4 regions of the Bhargavaea sp. GQ12 genome follow, and region 4 is predicted to be linked to each of the others. Evidence: riboswitches for the same ligand, from Rfam matches in the RefSeq annotation. Region 4 holds a riboswitch; each other region holds the start of a gene.
What was found. Region 4 has a riboswitch for S-adenosylmethionine ahead of AC6CHQ_RS05710 (aliphatic sulfonate ABC transporter substrate-binding protein). Riboswitches for the same ligand answer to the same signal wherever they lie in the genome.
Positions count from the first base shown of each region.

Region 1: linked by a shared signal. The riboswitch ahead of ssuE (NADPH-dependent FMN reductase) and the one ahead of AC6CHQ_RS05710 (aliphatic sulfonate ABC transporter substrate-binding protein) in region 4 are both predicted to bind S-adenosylmethionine.
Region 2: linked by a shared signal. The riboswitch ahead of AC6CHQ_RS11410 (methionine biosynthesis PLP-dependent protein) and the one ahead of AC6CHQ_RS05710 (aliphatic sulfonate ABC transporter substrate-binding protein) in region 4 are both predicted to bind S-adenosylmethionine.
Region 3: linked by a shared signal. The riboswitch ahead of AC6CHQ_RS09120 (methionine ABC transporter ATP-binding protein) and the one ahead of AC6CHQ_RS05710 (aliphatic sulfonate ABC transporter substrate-binding protein) in region 4 are both predicted to bind S-adenosylmethionine.

Region 1 is NZ_JCAXEU010000018.1:49,348-53,555, forward strand. Features, by position in the region: gene AC6CHQ_RS13855 (DinB family protein) at 1-282, shown strand, start outside; gene AC6CHQ_RS13860 (LLM class flavin-dependent oxidoreductase) at 326-1,705, opposite strand; gene ssuE (NADPH-dependent FMN reductase) at 1,729-2,274, opposite strand; SAM riboswitch class I at 2,438-2,548, opposite strand; gene AC6CHQ_RS13870 (LLM class flavin-dependent oxidoreductase) at 2,603-3,631, opposite strand; gene AC6CHQ_RS13875 (rhomboid family intramembrane serine protease) at 3,830-4,208, opposite strand, start outside.
Region 2 is NZ_JCAXEU010000012.1:14,474-18,681, reverse strand. Features, by position in the region: gene AC6CHQ_RS11420 (5-methyltetrahydropteroyltriglutamate--homocysteine S-methyltransferase) at 1-257, opposite strand, end outside; gene AC6CHQ_RS11415 (5-methyltetrahydropteroyltriglutamate--homocysteine S-methyltransferase) at 309-1,442, opposite strand; gene AC6CHQ_RS11410 (methionine biosynthesis PLP-dependent protein) at 1,470-2,597, opposite strand; SAM riboswitch class I at 2,689-2,794, opposite strand; gene AC6CHQ_RS11405 (NADPH-dependent FMN reductase) at 3,010-3,576, shown strand; gene AC6CHQ_RS11400 (hypothetical protein) at 3,687-3,866, shown strand; gene AC6CHQ_RS11395 (hypothetical protein) at 4,071-4,208, shown strand, end outside.
Region 3 is NZ_JCAXEU010000008.1:49,974-54,181, forward strand. Features, by position in the region: gene AC6CHQ_RS09110 (MetQ/NlpA family ABC transporter substrate-binding protein) at 1-737, opposite strand, end outside; gene AC6CHQ_RS09115 (methionine ABC transporter permease) at 784-1,452, opposite strand; gene AC6CHQ_RS09120 (methionine ABC transporter ATP-binding protein) at 1,445-2,470, opposite strand; SAM riboswitch class I at 2,556-2,664, opposite strand; gene AC6CHQ_RS09125 (thioredoxin family protein) at 2,740-3,039, opposite strand; gene AC6CHQ_RS09130 (toprim domain-containing protein) at 3,053-3,391, opposite strand; gene gcvH (glycine cleavage system protein GcvH) at 3,521-3,901, opposite strand; gene AC6CHQ_RS09140 (arsenate reductase family protein) at 3,974-4,208, opposite strand, start outside.
Region 4 is NZ_JCAXEU010000004.1:191,564-195,771, reverse strand. Features, by position in the region: gene AC6CHQ_RS05720 (YugN family protein) at 1-310, shown strand, start outside; gene AC6CHQ_RS05715 (D-TA family PLP-dependent enzyme) at 606-1,712, shown strand; SAM riboswitch class I at 1,812-1,923, shown strand; SAM riboswitch class I at 1,994-2,101, shown strand; gene AC6CHQ_RS05710 (aliphatic sulfonate ABC transporter substrate-binding protein) at 2,182-3,174, shown strand; gene AC6CHQ_RS05705 (ABC transporter permease) at 3,181-4,014, shown strand; gene AC6CHQ_RS05700 (ABC transporter ATP-binding protein) at 4,029-4,208, shown strand, end outside.

The sequences.
Region 1 (4,208 bases), on a different contig from region 4:
GCGAAATACCCGGAGTACTTTGCTGCGGGCACGAAGCCGTCTGATTGGAAGAGTGAGCCCCCGTCTCTGATCGAGATCAGGGAGGAACTGGACACCCAGACGGAGCGTCTTCAAAAGCTGCGGGCAGGCCGCCTGGACGAGCCGCTTCCGGAACCGTTCACGAACCGCATGGGCCTCACATTCCGCATGACCGGCGAAACACTGCTGTTCTCGTTTTACCATGAAGCCCTTCATCTGGAGACAATCAGGCAGATGAGGAAACTGATCCGTGCCGCTGAGTGACAGAAAAATCCCGGACCGCAAAGCGGCACGGGATTTTTCCTGTTCAGACGGTTTCCGGTTTCCGGCTGAACTGCTTTCCTGGATGACGGGCGGGGAGGCGGTTGCCATTGCCGAACAGGTTGTCGCGCAAGGAGGTGCCCCCGTAATCTTTAGGTACACGGCCGCGTGCCTGGAGGATCGGGATGACCCATTCGCCGAATTCCTTGAAGGTCCTATGCGCAAGGGCATAGGCGATGTTGAATCCGTCGACGCCGGTCTCGTCGGCCCACGCCTCGAGCACGTCCGCAACCTGCTCCGGCGTGCCGACGATTGCGGTGCCCATGCCGCCGACGCCAATCGATTTGATGATCTCACGGATTGTCCAGTTGCGTTCCGGATCGATTTTCGTGAATGTCTCGAGCGTGGAGCGGATCGCGTCATTTTCGACGTATTCGACGCCGGCATCAAGGTCGGCGCCTGACAGGTCGACGCCCGTCCAGCCGCCGAACAGGGCAAGTGCGCCTTCATCGGAGATGTAGGACTGGTACTCATCGTACTTCTCACGGGCTTCTTGCTCGGTCCGCCCGATGACCGGTGTGACCAGTGTCAGGATCTTGATCTCTTCCGGATCACGTCCGGCTTCAGCTGCCGCTTCCCGGAGCCTCGTGACGGTCTGTTTGGCCGCGTTTTTCGTTGGTGCTCCGATAAAGGCGAGTTCAGTGTGCCTTCCTGCGAATGAACGGCCCTTTGGCGACGCGCCAGCCTGGAACAGCACCGGTGTACGCTGAGGGGACGGTTCCGACAGATGGGCGCCCGGCACCTTGAAGTATTTGCCGTGATGGCCGATATCGTGGACTTTGGAAGGATCCGAATACACACGGTTTTCCTTGTCGACTTTCACGGCATCATCTTCCCAGCTGCTTTCCCACAGTTTGTAGCACACTTCCAAGTATTCTTCCGCGATGTCGTAGCGCTCGTCGTGGGAAACCTGTTCGTCCAGACCCATGTTGAGGGCGGCGCTCTTCAGGTAGGATGTGACGATGTTCCAGCCGACACGTCCCTTTGTCAGGTGATCGAGTGTCGAGATTCGGCGGGCGAACGTGTACGGATGCTCGTGGCTGACGGAGGCAGTGACACCAAAGCCGAGATGATTCGTGACAGCCGCCATGAGGGGGACGACGAGGCTCGGGTCGTTGACCGGCGACTGTGCACCTTGTCGCACCGCTGCTTCGCGGGAACCGCCATAGACATCGTACGTACCAAGTACATCTGCAAGGAACACAGCATCATAGCGGGTCTCCTCGAGGATGCGTGCAAGCTCGATCCAGTAGTCGCAGTCCTTGTACCGGTGGGACTGGTCATCGGGATGCGCCCAGAGGCCGGGAGACTGGTGACCCGCTGTGTTCATCTCGAACGCATTCAGGTAAATACGTTTTTTGGTCATGGTCATCATCCTTTCATTCTGGCTCAGGCATGGGTTCGGCTGTGCTGCCTTCGGATCAGTTCCGCAAAATAGGCCGTCTGTTTCTCAAGGCGGCTGAGGCAGTCTCCGTCAAGCACAGGGATGTCGAGATTCTTGTCGATCACATCATCCGTCAGGTAAATCCCTTTTAGGGCATGCCCCTTCAGCGTGGAAAGGAGCGGCTTGAGGGCATAGTCGAGTGCCAGCAGATGCCCGGGGCTGCCGCCGGTCATGAGCGGAAGGACGGGGGTGGATTCCAGCACATCTTGAGGCAGAAGGTCGATAAACGCCTTAAGGACTCCTGAATAAGCGGCTTTGTAGACAGGGGAGCCGACGACGACCCCCTGCGCTTCCCGGATGCTCGCTGCGGCGCCCGTGACGGACGGGTGGCTGAAGTCTGCTGTAAAGAGGGCTTCGGCGGGAATGTCCCGCACGCTCAGGTGGGTGACGATGAACCCCTTGTCTTCAAGCAGCCCTCCGATGTAGCCGAGTACTCGGTCCGAGCGGGAAGCGGCACTCGGACTGCCGGAGATGATGACAATTTCGGTCATGGATATTCATCCTTTCTTTAATGAGGTCATTTGGCGGATGGGGTTGGATTGACGGATTCCGCTGAAAGGTTCCGGAAAGGATGAAGAATAGGAAAAGGCCCTTTTCCCATTCAAGAATGAGAGAAGAGCCTGGGCAGAATACAATTACGCCTGCCTGACTGTTTTCTCATCTTCAGGACAGATCTGTCCTTCCGGAGTTAGCACCATACAAACCGGAGTTTGCTGGTTGCTGAGGCTTCGCAGGGCCAAGTCCCTCCACCTCTCTTGATAAGAAAAAAATTATGAATTTTTCAGCTTGATGAACAGTATAGCAAAGCTTTCGGCATTGTCAACGATAAATTTCAGACTTTTCTGTAGAGCTGTCACTTGCCGGAATAAGATGCGGACCCAGCAGCCGGAAGGAGCGGGCGCGTTCAGCTACTTTCGGCAGCGCTGTGTGCAGGATGAATTCATCTATCCGGTAAGCCTCATGGAGCTGCGCCAGTTGCTGATGCACATAGTCGGGTGTCCCTGCGATGATGTCTGCCTTCAGCTCTTCGACTTCATAGGGAACACCTGCCTGTCTGCCGAACGAATGAGCCGCTTCGGTGGATGTCAGCGTGAATGAACGGCCGTTCTGCAGATGCACTTTGATGATTTTGTAATCACCTGCCAGATTTTCAGCTTCTGCCTGCGTCGGCGCTGCCAGCACATGGGCGGCAGCGATGAATGTTCCGCCGGGATGAAGTTCCCGGTACGCGGCGGCTGATTTTTCCAGCACGGTGCGATTGTTGTTGATGAACAAAGCGAATACAAATCCGATTCCCAGTCTTGCCGCGAGCCGGGCGCTATCCGGGCTTGCACCAAGAAGATGGACATCAGGCCGTTTGGACGGGAGAGGGGTGGCCTGGATGCCGGCCAGCGGATGAGCTTCCGGTACTTCATCCCGGATCAGTTGCATCAGATGGGCCAGCCATTCGGCAAAGTCTGTCCCGTCGTTGACCGTCCCAAATTGCAGGGCCTTCGTGGAGAGGGGAAGGCCGCCGGGTGCCTTTCCTATACCGAGGTCGACCCTTCCAGGAGCAAGCGCGGACATCAGATGGAAGTTTTCAGCGACTTTAAAAGGACTGTAGTGCTGGAGCATGACGCCTCCGGACCCGATGCGGATGGACTCTGTTTTGGCCAGCAGATGGGAGACCAGCACCTCAGGTGATGAACCGGCTACGTCCTGGGAGTGATGATGCTCGGACACCCAGAACCGGCTATACCCCCATTTTTCCGCCTGTTGGGCCAGTTGCACTGTCTGCTGCAGGGCGTGCTCTGCGGACGCCCCCGGAAAAACCGGGCTTTGATCTAATATGCCAAGTTGATAGCTCATGAAGAACCCCTCCAATATGGTGATTTCAAATGCCTGAATGTTTGGTGGCAGGCAGGTGTCAGTGCACACTGAATTCTAATACCCTTATAACTCTACCTGATTAGTAGGTTTTAGGGTAGGTTGAATTTTTCGCAGGCGGGAAGGTACCTTAGCAGAACCACATCAAAAAAGCCCTGCGGGAGCAGGGCTTGGGGTACTTTAGCGGCGCTTCTTGCGCCAGCTTGTGATATTCTTCGGTTGGAAGTAGCTGAAGCCGACGAGGAAGCCGACTGCCAGGCCGGTCAGGTGGGCGGTGATGTTGATGTTCGGTGTCAGGAACGTCATGATCACGCTGATGACGATGATCGGCAGGATGATCTGGCGGATTTGCGGGAATGCGCCCTTCGTATGGTACACAAATGCGCCGAACGCGCCGAAGATTCCGTAGATGGCACCACTTGCGCCGACATAGGCGTAAGAGCCGTCATGCAGAAAATAGGATGCGACATTGCCGAATAGGCCGGCCAGGAAAAACAGGTTCAGGAACCGGATCTTGCCTGCAATCCGCTCAAGCTCCGGGCCGAACAGGAACAGGGCG
Region 2 (4,208 bases), on a different contig from region 4:
CCGTCAAGCCCCGCAAGAAAGTCAAGGTGCCACCAGCTTCGGCGGAATTCCCCGTCCGTGACGCCGCGGAGCCCGTTCGTCTTCTGGGCTTCGACGAGCCGGCGGATCTCTTCGTCTTCGACACGCGTCAGCTCATCTCGGGAAATCTCTCCCTGCTGGAACTTGACGCGGGCCTCCTTCAGAGCCTCGGGGCGTAGAAAGCTGCCGACGTGATCAGCGCGAAATGGTGCACGTGTTTTATTAACGGATGTAGTCATCATGATTCCTTCTTTCTGTGGTTGATAGTCTGTGATTCAGGGAAGCGATGTTCAGGCCTCAGGACCCCATACGTCCTTGGCGATCTTGGCAACATGCCGGACCTTCGCCCATTGCTCTTCCTCGGTGAGGATGTTTCCTTCCTCGGTAGATGCAAACCCGCACTGCGGGCTGAGTGCGAGCTGGCTGAGCGGCACATAAGTGGCCGCCTCGCGGATTCTTGCTTTGATCTGTTCTTCATCTTCAAGCTCAGGGAACTTCGAAGTGACGAGGCCGAGTACGATGGTCAGGTCAGGACGGTTAACGAAGCGGAGTGGTTCAAAACCTCCGGAGCGCTCGTCATCGAACTCGAGAAAGAGGCCATCGACGTTCAGTTTGCTGAAGATCACTTCGGACGCGCCTTCGTAGCTACCGCTTGAAGCATAGGAAGAGCGGAAATTGCCTCGGCAGATGTGCATCGTCACCAGCAGGTCATCCGGCCGGCCATCGATGGCTCCATTGATCGCCTCTGCAAACTTGTGGACAAGCTGATCCGGGTCGGAACCGAAGGCGCGTGCAAGCGCCCGGCTTTCTTCGGAGAAGAACAGCGACCATGCCGTGTCATCCAGCTGAAGGTAGCGGCATCCGGCATCATACAAGTCTTTGATGAATGCGCGGTAAGCCGGAATGAGGTCTTTGTAGAAGTCCTCGCCGTTCTGATAAAGGCCGGTTTCGATTCCGCTATGGAAAAAGAGCATGTTCGGGCTCGGGATCGTATACTTCACTTTGACGCCTTCGCCTGCGATTTCCTGGAGCTTACGGAAGTGGTCCAGGAATGGATGAGTTCCGGAATAGCCGATCTTGCCGGTCACCTTATAGCCGTGGGCTTTCGTTTTGACTCCGTTGAACGGGATGCCTTCGCCGGTTTCAGTGTACTCGATGCCGTCCAGGCCAAGAAGGAAGTCCATATGCCACCATGTCCGGCGGAATTCTCCGTCTGTAACGGCAGTCAGGCCGTTTTCAAGCTGCGCTTTGACGAGCTTTTTGATTTCTTCATCTTCCACAAGAACCAGTTCCTCGCGGGTGATCGAGCCTTCCTTGAACTGTTCACGGACATTTTTCAGGCGTTCTGGTCGGAGAAAGCTGCCGACATGGTCGGCTTTGAATGGGGTGCGGACGGTTTTCGTTTCTGGAAGGTTGGCAGTCATAGAGATTCCTCTTTTCATTAGTTTTTGTCAGGCAGATGGCTGTCCGGTTTTTGCAAGGGCGACCCTAAAGGCCTGCTTCAGGTCATCAATGAGATCTTCTGCGTCCTCGATGCCGATCGACAACCGTAGGAGGCTGTTATCGATACCGCGTCGCGTCCGCTCTTCAAGCGGGATATCCGCGTGGGTCTGTGTGGATGGGTAAGTGATAAAGCTTTCGACGCCTCCCAGGCTTTCGGCGAAGGCGATCAGCTGCAGTTCCTCCAGAAGTGGGGCGACGATGGCAGGATCTGCGGTACGGAACGATAGCATCCCCCCACGGCCCGGATAAAGGACCTGCGACACCGCGGGTTCCGACGTAAGATAGGCGGCAATCTCTTTTGCATTCAGTTCATGCTGCTTCATACGGAGAGGAAGGGTTTTCAGCCCCCGGATGACGAGCCATGAGTCGAACGGCGAAAGAACCGCTCCTTCCGCGTTATGCTGGGCGGCCAGCTGTGTGCAAAGGGCTTCACTTTTTGCGACGACGAGTCCCGCCAGTACATCATTGTGTCCACCAATGTACTTGGTCGCGCTATGGATGACGATGTCCGCCCCCAGTGTAATCGGCTTCTGGAGAATCGGCGTGTAGAACGTGTTGTCGACAATCAGCAGGAGACCATGCTGTTTCGCGATTTTGGCGTACACTTCAATATCGATTTCCTGCATCAGCGGATTTGTAGGGGATTCGATGAACAGCGCCTTCGTCGTATCCGTGATGGCACGCTTCACTTCATCGGGATCGCTGAATGTCAGGTAATCGACCGGAATGCCGTATTGCTTCCGGTATTGTTCCAGAAGGCGGTACGTTCCCCCGTATAGGTCCTCCGGCGCGAGAATGCCATCGCCCGGGCGGAATAGGGACAGGACAAGCCGGATGGCGGCCATGCCGGAGCTGCAGGCAAATGCCGCGTCTCCCGCTTCCAGTTCTGCAAAGCCTTCTTCGAGAAGGGCGCGGGTCGGATTCTTTGTGCGGGAGTAATCGAAGCCGGTCGATTGTCCGAGGCCGGGGTGCTCATAGGCGGTGGACAGGTGTATCGGAGGGTTCACCGCTCCCGTCCGGGGATCCGTCCGGTTACCCAGTTGGGCGAGGAGAGTGGCGGTCTTTTTTCTAGTCATTAGGCAGGCACCCTTTCGTTGATAGATGGGAGGGAATAAGAAAAGAGCCCTCCAAATAAGAAGAGGGCTCTGTATTTGTATACAGATGGTCTTCTTATCTTCCGGATCTTTCTGGATCCGCTGGAAGTAGCACCTTTGCCTTAAGGCAGGTTGCTGAGACATCAAAGGGCCAGTCCCTCCGTCTCTCTGGATAAGAATTGCTGATTCAATTGTTTGAAAAATGATTAGACTCACTGTATCACCGTTTAGGGCGGCCCGCAAGCCTTTTTTTTAAAATGAAGATTGAAAGAGTTTCCAGGTGTCCCGGTGAGCAAGAAGAGGGATGAAACATGTCGAATCGTGTAACATAACTGTGGATAAGCCGGAGACTACATTTCCGGCAATACAGTTATGCTGAAGGAGTGTTTCATCCATGACCATCAAAGTCAAAGCAATCATCGGGAGCACCAGCTCCACATCCTATAACCTGAAAGTCGTCGAAGCCATGCGCAGCCGCTACGCGGACCGTCTGGAAATCACGCCGCTCTTCATCAATGCTCTTGAGCCGTATGCAACCGATATTGAAAACAATCCGTCGGAAGATGTCTTGGACTTTAAGAAAGACGTGGCTGATTCCGACGCGGTCCTCTTTGCCGTACCGGAATACAACTTCTCCATCCCAGGCCAGCTGAAAAATGCCATCGACTGGATGAGCCGTGTCGATCTCGTTCTGAACAACAAACCGACATTCATCGTCGGCGCGTCGATGGGCGCGCTCGGCTCCGTCCGTGCCCAGCAGCATCTGCGTGAGATTCTGTCGAACCCGAACCTCGCTCCGGCAATCCTGCCGCAGAACGAAGTGTATATCGGCTCCGTCCACGAGAAAATCGACGAAGCAGGCAACCTTACTGACGAAGGGACCCTCGCGTTCCTCGACATCGTCGTGGACAACTTCATCAAGTTCTACGAGAAGGAAAAGGCAGCAGCAGCTGTCAACTGATCGTAACCGCCCATCCGGCATTGCCGGATGGGCTTTTTGATGGTGTTGATTGCGTGCATGCGCTTGCGGGTAAACTCCATAAAAGAGAGAAAAGAAAAGGAGAGATTGCCATGAACGATAAAAAGGATCGCGCAGGTAAGGCGAGCGAGCAGGCGCTCGGGCCGGACGACAAAAACGATTTCACCGGCATGCCGGACAAACAGAGTCCTGATTTCGAACCGGACCAAAGCCCGGAGGGGCAGGTCGAGCAGGCTGAACAAAGCACAAAGCGGGACAAGGGAGGGGAATAAACCCATTCCGGATCCCGAAATAGGGGGTAAACTCCCATAGGCCGCACGGGCGATTGACGCCGTGCGGCTTTTTGAATGCGCAAAACGGGCGATAACACCGCAGGGCGCCGGTAGATTCGCCCGAGCTGATGCTTGGCCCCCGAATACATTGGTAGAGCAAGGTGAAAAGACCTTGTGAGAAAAAAAGTGGAGGAGGTGAGAAAAATGAACCAAACAGAAATGCAAAACATCCTTAAGCAGGAAATGCCGAATGTCCTTCGCGGCCTTGATGCGGAAATCGCTGAAGCGAAGAATGCCGGAGACGTACAAAGCTTGAACAACCTTCAAGGGCTTCGGGCACAA
Region 3 (4,208 bases), on a different contig from region 4:
CGGACAGCGATCACGTTGACGTAAGGAGATTCGGAGTCCTCGAGTGCGATTGCATCTTCCAGCGGGTTGAGCCCGGCGTCAATCGCATAGTTGGAGTTGATAAGGAGCGCATCCCCTTCATCCTGATTGTAGAGCTGAGGCAGGAAGGATGCTTCATAATCTGCGTCGAACTCGAGGTTTTTCGGATTTTCTACGATATCTTTGACCTCTGCCGCAGTCTTGTCGACTCCCTCATCAAGCTTGATGAGGCCCTGGCTTTCCAGCATGGAAAGGATCCGGCCATGGTCAGCAACCGAGTTGCTCATGAGAATTGTTGCGCCATCCGGCAGATCTTCGAGCGAATCGTGCTTGTTGGAATAGATGCCGATCGGCTCGATATGGATGCCGCCTGCATTCACGAAGTCATAGCCGTGGTCAGCCATCTGAGTTTCAAGATAAGGAATGTGCTGGAAGTAGTTCGCACCAATTTCTTCAGATTCTAGGTCCTCGTTCGGGAGAACATAGTCCTGGTAAGTTTCGATTTCAAGCTCGATACCTTTTTCCTCGAGAAGCGGTTTTGCCTCTTCCAGGATGAGAGCATGCGGAACGTTGGATGCGCCGACAACGAGTTCCTTTGGCTCACCGCCGCCTTCCCCGCCTTCGGATGTTCCTGAAGACGTGTCATCTCCGCCTGCACCGCATGCTGCCAGAGCGAGTGTTCCAGTCGCCAAAAATAGTCCTGCTGCAAATTTCTTCATGATTGTTTCCCCCTTGGGTTTTGTTATTGTTTTTTAATAAAGACTTTTAGCGTTTGTCCGTCCGCTTGACCAGGATATCCCCGATCCACTGGATGGCAAAGACAATGACCAGGATCAGGATCGTGGCGACTATTGTCACGTCGGTCCGGCTTCTCTGAAATCCGTCCAGATAAGCCAGGTTGCCCAGGCCGCCTGCACCGATGATTCCTGCCATCGCCGTATATCCGACAAGCGCAATTGCCGTCACAGTGATGCCGGAGATCAGCGCCGGCATCGATTCCGGAAGAAGCACTTTCCGAATGATGGTCCACGTGGTCGCCCCCATGGAACGCGCAGCCTCAATGACTCCTTTGTCGATCTCCGCAAGTGCGATCTGGACCATCCGTCCGTAAAACGGCGCGGAACCGATGATCAGCGCCGGCAGGGCCGCATTCGGGCCGCGGATCGAACCGAGCAGGAACTTCGTCAGCGGAATCAGCAAAATGATCAGGATAATAAATGGAATCGACCGGAAGATGTTGACGAATGCCGCTGTGATCAGGTTGGACAGCCGGTTCTGATAGATTCCTTTAGGACCTGTCAGGAAAAGCAGGATGCCGAGCACGAGCCCGATCAGGAAAGTGAACAGTGTAGCAACTGCTGTCATGTATAGGGTCTCGAGCGTAGCTTCCCACATCTTGTCCCAGTCAACGTTCGGAAACAGTTGTTCAATCACGGTCGATCACCTCTGTTTCCACGCCTTCCGAGTGAAGGAATTCCACTGCCTCGGTAATCGCTGACTCATCGCCGGCCAGATTCAGGATGATGGACCCGAAAGTCCCGCCATGCGTCTGCGAGACATTGGCCTGCAGGATGTTGACATCGATGTTGAATGTCCGGATGAGCCGGGCAAGTACAGGCTCTCCCGTACGTTCGCCGACAAAGCCCAGACGGATCAATGTGCCGTCCGGGTTTTCCTTGATCAGTTGCCCGATCGCCTGCTTTACATCAGGTGACTCCGTGACCTGTGAGACAAAACGCTTCGTGATCGGCTGCTGCGGCGAGCGGAAGACCTGGAGTACATTCCCCATCTCGACGACCCGGCCTGCCTCCATGACCGCCACCCGGTGACAGATTTTCCGGATGACGTGCATTTCATGCGTAATCAGCACAATCGTGAGGTTCAGCCGCTTATTGATATCTGTGAGAAGGTCCAGGATCGAATCGGTCGTCTCCGGGTCGAGTGCGGAGGTGGCTTCGTCGCAGAGCAGTACATCCGGATCATTGGCCAGCGCGCGGGCAATCCCGACACGCTGTTTCTGTCCGCCAGAGAGTTCGGACGGATAGGCGTCCTCTCTGCCCTCAAGGCCGACGAGCCGGATCAGCTCCCGTACTTTCGGCTCCCGATCCACTTTTTTCACCCCTGCAATTTCCAGAGGGAATGCAATGTTCTCCGCAACCGTACGGGACCATAGCAGATTGAAGTGCTGAAAAATCATACTCACCTTCTGGCGGGCCTTCCTCAGATCCGCCCCGGAGACCGAGGACATTTTCATGCCGTTTACAGTCACGTTGCCGCTCGTCGGCTTTTCAAGGCCATTCAGCATACGGATCAGTGTGCTTTTACCTGCACCGCTGTAGCCGATGATGCCGAATATCTCCCCTTCACGGATTTCAAGATCCACCGCATCGACCGCGGTGAGTGTCCGGTTGGAAAGCCGGAACTGTTTGGTTATCTGTTCTAACTTAATCATTTGGTCACCTCTGTAATAAAAAAGACCTGTCTGCGGGCAGGCAGACAGGTCGCGCAGCCGTTCCGTCTCAGGTCCGGCGCATTTCCTCTCATCTGCCAAAGCGCTTGCGCTTTGAGTGATTTGGCACCATTTCACGTTTCCGTGACGGTTGCCGGGCTTCATCGGGCACTTCCCTCCGCCGCTCTCAATAAGAGTTTCCGTATTCGTTTAGGTTCATCCGTCTGTAGGATGACTGATGGATGAAACTATATCATAGCGCCTGATTGGCGTCAACTTAATTTTTCATAGAGATATGGGACCGACTGGAAAGCATATATCTTCTCCACTTCCCTGCCCTCTTTTGCAACCAGAAGGCACGGAACGCTCTCCACAACATACTTGGCGGCAACTTCTTCATGATAGTTGAGGTCGGCCTTGCCCAGTTTGACTTCCGGAAGGAGTTTTTCCACGACCTCCATCATCCTCGACGCCACCTGGCACGTCCCGCAAAGCGGTGTATAGAGGTAAAAAGCGGCCGTGGCCGGGCTTTTCGATGCTTCTTCAAATTGTTGCAGATTCCATTCTTCCAAACATGCTCATCCTTTACAGCAGAAATTCGGTCTTGATTTCGATGTTTGCCGACAGGAGCTCTTCCGCGAGCACACGGAGCGGCGTTGTCGCCACCTCCCGGTATACGCGGTCCGTATACAAATGCCGGGCTTCCGGATACTCTCTCCTGAGTAGCGCCCGCAACTTTTCACCGGAACGGTCGGCATCGAAAAACGCGTAGATATCCGCACCTTCGTACGGTTCGAGAAGTTCTTCGATCCTGGTCGGGCTTGCCGTTCCGTTCGTGCAGATAATATCCACCGGTTCATCCAGTAGCCGGGAAATCCGTTTCCTGTCTGAGCTGCCTTCGACGATAATTACTTTGTCGTTCATCCTGATCCCTCCACGAGCACACCGTGTGATTCAGGACTCATCCGGTTAAGGCTTCGGCTCCGGACGGGGTCCTTCTCTATTAGAAGATGCAAAAAACGCCGGAAGATGCCGGCGTTTCCTGCATGCAGGTCAGCCCTGCGTCATTTGATCGTATTGTTCAGCAGACATAAGCTTATCGATTTCCGAAGAATCAGACGGTTCAACAACGACCATCCACGCCTTTTCGTAAGGCGATTCGTTGACGAACTCAGGGCTATCCTCGAGATCTTCGTTCACTTCAACGACAGTGCCGCTGATCGGTGCATACAGTTCGGATACCGTCTTGACCGACTCAACGCTTCCGAAAGGCTCGTCCGCCTTGATTTCGTCGCCAACTTCAGGCAGTTCGACGAATACGATATCGCCGAGTTCAGCTTGCGCAAAATGTGTGATACCGATCCGGGCCTTGCCGTCTTCAGTCTTGACCCATTCGTGTTCTTCAGAGTAGCGAAGTTCTGTTGGTGTGCTCATTCTGACCCCTCCAGGAATTAGTTATCCATCCATCTCAGTTTGCCATACAGCGGCAGGAAACTCAATAGTCGCTTAATTCCATACGGATTCAAAATCCGCTTCCCGGAATCCGACGGTCGCTTTTTCACCGTCAAAGACGATCGGACGCTTGATCAGCATCCCGTCAGAGGCGAGAAGACTGATCTGCTCATCCTCAGACATCCCGGGAAGGCGGTCTTTGAGACCGCCTTCCCGATAGACTTTCCCGCTTGTGTTAAAGAATTTCTTTAGCTCGAGGCCGCTTGCAGCAATAATTTCCCGGAGCTGT
Region 4 (4,208 bases):
TACCCTGTGCCAGGAAGGCGGAGAAACCATCTATGTCCGCCTTCCGTTCGTCGTCGTGGACGGCCAGCTGGATCACCCGTTTGCTACCATCAAGTTCGGCACGCCTTATGTGATCAAGCATGTGGTGCATGTAGGCCTGGATCATGACGGAAGTTCTTTGATGGATGCAACCGGCTTTAGCCAGTTCCAGAGTCCGGTTGATAAAGACGGGAACATCACCGATAAAAACAGGTGGATTCACGCAGGAGAAATGGCCGTGGAAGATCTCATGGACTGCATGCATTCGCAGGGATTATTGAAAACGAGCTGATATCGAAAACGCCCGTCCCGAGTGGACAGGCGTTTTTTCGTGTTGGGTGCCGCGAGGTTGTGTACTTTCGGGAAACGTTAGTGTGCTTTCGCGGGCGGATGGTGTACTTTCGGGAGCGTTTAGTGTACTTTCGCCAGCACTTGGTGTACTTTCGTGGCCGCTTAGTGTACTTTCGCGCCCACGCAACAGCTAGCCAGGCGACAAATCAGCCACCCCCCGACCTGTTCCATTGCCAAGCACTACATATTTGGGAGACAATGTTAATAGACTATTCAAACAAAAGGGGGAAGGGGATATGAACGTCAAGGAACTGGACACACCTGCACTGCTGATAGACCAAGAAATTCTTCACGAAAATATCCGCTTGATGCAAGCATACGCCGATGCAAACGGTGTGAAGCTACGGCCCCATACGAAGACACACAAGATGCCATATGTGGCCAGGCTGCAGGAGGAGGCAGGGGCATCAGGTATCACTGTCGCCAAAGCCGGCGAAGCGGAAGTGATGGCGGCACGGGGTCTGAACAATATATTCATCGCCAATCAGGTCGTCGGCAAGACAAAGCTCGAGCGGATCCGGAAACTGGCGGAGACGGCCGATGTTTCATTCGGTGTGGACAGCCCGGTCCAGATCAGACAGATTGAAGAGGTGTTTAGTGGTGCGCAGAAGCCGGCGCAGGTGCTTGTGGAAATCGAAGTCGGGGAGAAGCGGTCGGGGGTCATCGAGGAAAGAGATTTTCGTGTGTTGCTGGAAGAAATCCGCAGAAGTGAACACGTCCGCTTCCGCGGAGTCTTTTCCCACGACGGGCATACGTACAAAGCGGAAAATGCAGAACAATGCCGGGAACTTTTTGAGGAAGCCTCGGCACGGACGCTGCGGTTCGCGGAAATCGCCCGGAATGAGGGGATGGATCCGGAAACCGTGAGCATCGGTTCGACACCGCCATTTTTGCTTGGCTTCGATATCCCTGATGGCATTACAGAAATCCGACCTGGCACGTACGTTTTCATGGATGCGTCCCAGTCAAATGTACTCGGCCATTACGGCCGCTGCGCCGCCACGATCCTAACGACCGTCATCAGCAAGCCGACCCGCGAGCGCGTGATCACTGACGTCGGGGCGAAAGGCATCACCGCCCAGACCCGGAACACCGGCATCACAACCACAAAAGGGCTCGGTAAGATAAAAGAGTTCGACGGGGTCTACCTTGATGGTGTGTTCGACGAGCACGCCATCATCTACAACGAGGCCTTCAGCCGCCAGGTGGAGATCGGCGACAAAGTCCGGATCATCCCGAACCACATCTGCCCGGTGTGCAACCTGCATGAACGCGCCTGGCTTGTCTCCGGCAGTGAAGTCGTGGAAGAAATTCCGGTCGAGGCCAGGGGAAAACTGGGCTAATCCGACCAACGTCCTAAATTTCGGACTATTTGACCATTTATAAAAACTCGAGTTGACCAATGGGGATTCATCCTGTAAGATGGCAATCAAATCAAAATATTCTTATCAAGAGCGGCGGAGGGAACTGGCCCGACGATGCCCGGCAACCTTCAGGCGATGCCTGAAAGGTGCCACATCCAGCCGGACATCCATCTGTCCGGGAAGATAAGAGAGAACGGGACATTCGGCCTCTCTGATCATTCAGGGAGGCTTTTCGTATCCCATCAAAACTGAATAACAAATTCTTATCAAGAGCGGCGGAGGGACTGGCCCGACGATGCCCGGCAACCACCAGACGATGTCTGGAAAGGTGCTAATTCCTGTGGGAAGCAATTCCCAAGAGATAAGAAGAGGACGGAACACCCGCGCTCTCTTCTTAGAAGAGGGCGTTTTTTTAATCCGTACATACAACGAAGGGGAGAGGACAAACATGAAAAATACGAAAATCAAACTGCTCGGACTGACAGCGGCGGCACTATTGGCACTTGCGGGATGCTCATCATCCAACGCGGAGGAAGATGGGAACCCGGACAAGATCCGGGTCGACTACGCGCATTATTCGCCGACGAGTCTCGTACTGAAAAAGTTCGGTTGGCTGGAAGAGGAATTTGAGGAAGACGGCATCAAGGTCGAGTGGGCATTTAGCCAGGGCAGCAACAAGGCACTGGAATTCCTCAACAGCAACAGCGTCGACTTCGGTTCGGCAGCTGGAGCGGCTTCACTCATGTCCAAGGCGAACGGGGCGCCGATCCAGAACGTCTACATCGCTTCGAAGCCGGAATGGACGGCACTTGTCACAGATCCGGACTCCGGAATCGAGAGTGTGGAAGACCTAAAGGGCAAGAAAATCGCAGCGACGCTCGGCACGGATCCATACATCTTCCTGCTGCGCGCGCTGGATGAAGCAGGCCTGTCCGCTGATGACGTGGAGATCGTGAACCTGCAGCACGGCGACGGTGCAAGTTCCCTGACGACCGGAGCGGTCGATGCCTGGGCGGGCCTTGATCCGCATATGGCTCGGCTCGAAGTCGAGTCCGGCTCGGAGCTGTTCTACCGGAACGAAGACTTCAACACCTACAGCTTCCTGAACGTCCGTGAAGAGTTCGCGGAAAAGTATCCGGAGCATGTCGGGCGGGTGATCGAAGCTTACGAGAAGGCGCGCCAGTGGGTGCTCGACAACCCGGAAGAGGCGGCAGAACTGCTTGCGGAAGAGGCGGAGATCCCCCTTGAAGTCGCAGAAATCCAGATGGAGCGCAATGACTTCTCCGAACCTGTTCCGGGCGATGCGCAGCGTGAAGCCCTGATTGAAGCCGGGCGGATCCTGCAGGAAGGCGAAGTCATCAAGCCGGACGCGGATGTGGAGAAACTGACCGATGAACTGATCGACCCGGCATTCGCTGAGAAGGCGATCGGAGAGGAGTGACCGGACATGGTAAAACAGGCGATCTCAATTCCCGGCACAAGCCGGCAGACCAAGGAAAAAGCAAACGCCAAAACGGGGGGCGCCCAGAAAGTGTTGCTAGGAGGGATCCTGCCGCTGGTCATCGTCATCGTATGGGAGGCGCTCAGCCGGGCGGGGGTCTTCCCGTCCTACCAGCTGCCGGCGCCGAGCGTGATTTTGTCTACCATCACCGGAATGGTACAGGACGGTTCCCTCTGGAGCCATGTCGGCATCACGGTCTACCGGGTGTTCGCAGGCTTCCTGATCGGGGCGCTTGTCGCGGTTGTCCTCGGATCCGTCGTCGGGTTCTACAAAAAGGCGGAGCATGTGCTTGACCCGACCATCCAGGCTTTCCGCTCGATTCCGTCCCTTGCATGGGTTCCGCTTTTCATCCTCTGGATGGGGATCGGAGAGCCGTCCAAGGTGACGATGATCGCGGTCGGCGTGTTCTTTCCGGTTTACCTGAACACGGTGAGCGGTATCGCCGGCGTTGACCGAAAGCTGATCGAAGTCGGCCGCATGTATGGCCTGAATGCCTATCAGCTCGTCACGCGAGTCATCCTGCCGGCGGCGCTCCCGTCGTTCCTCACGGGGCTCCGGAGCGGGCTCGGACTCGGCTGGATGTTCGTCGTCGCAGCCGAACTGATGGGCGCAAGCCAGGGACTCGGCTACCTGCTCGTCGTCGGCCAGAACACGCTGTCGCCTGAGACGATCATCGCAAGCATCATCCTGTTCGCCGTGATCGGCAAGTTGTCCGACTGGGTTCTGAAAATCATCGAAGAGCGCGCGCTGCACTACCAGGACCGCGCGGTTCAATCATAAAGGGGGGCTTGGCCATGGCACTTGAACTGAAAAACGTCGGCCGCACATTCGACGGCCAGACAGCGGTGCGGAACGTGAACCTGTCCGCGGGAGAGGGCGAGATCATCGGACTTCTCGGTACAAGCGGCTGCGGGAAAAGCACGCTGCTCCGGGCGATTTCGGGACTGGACGGAAACTATGACGGAGAGATCCGC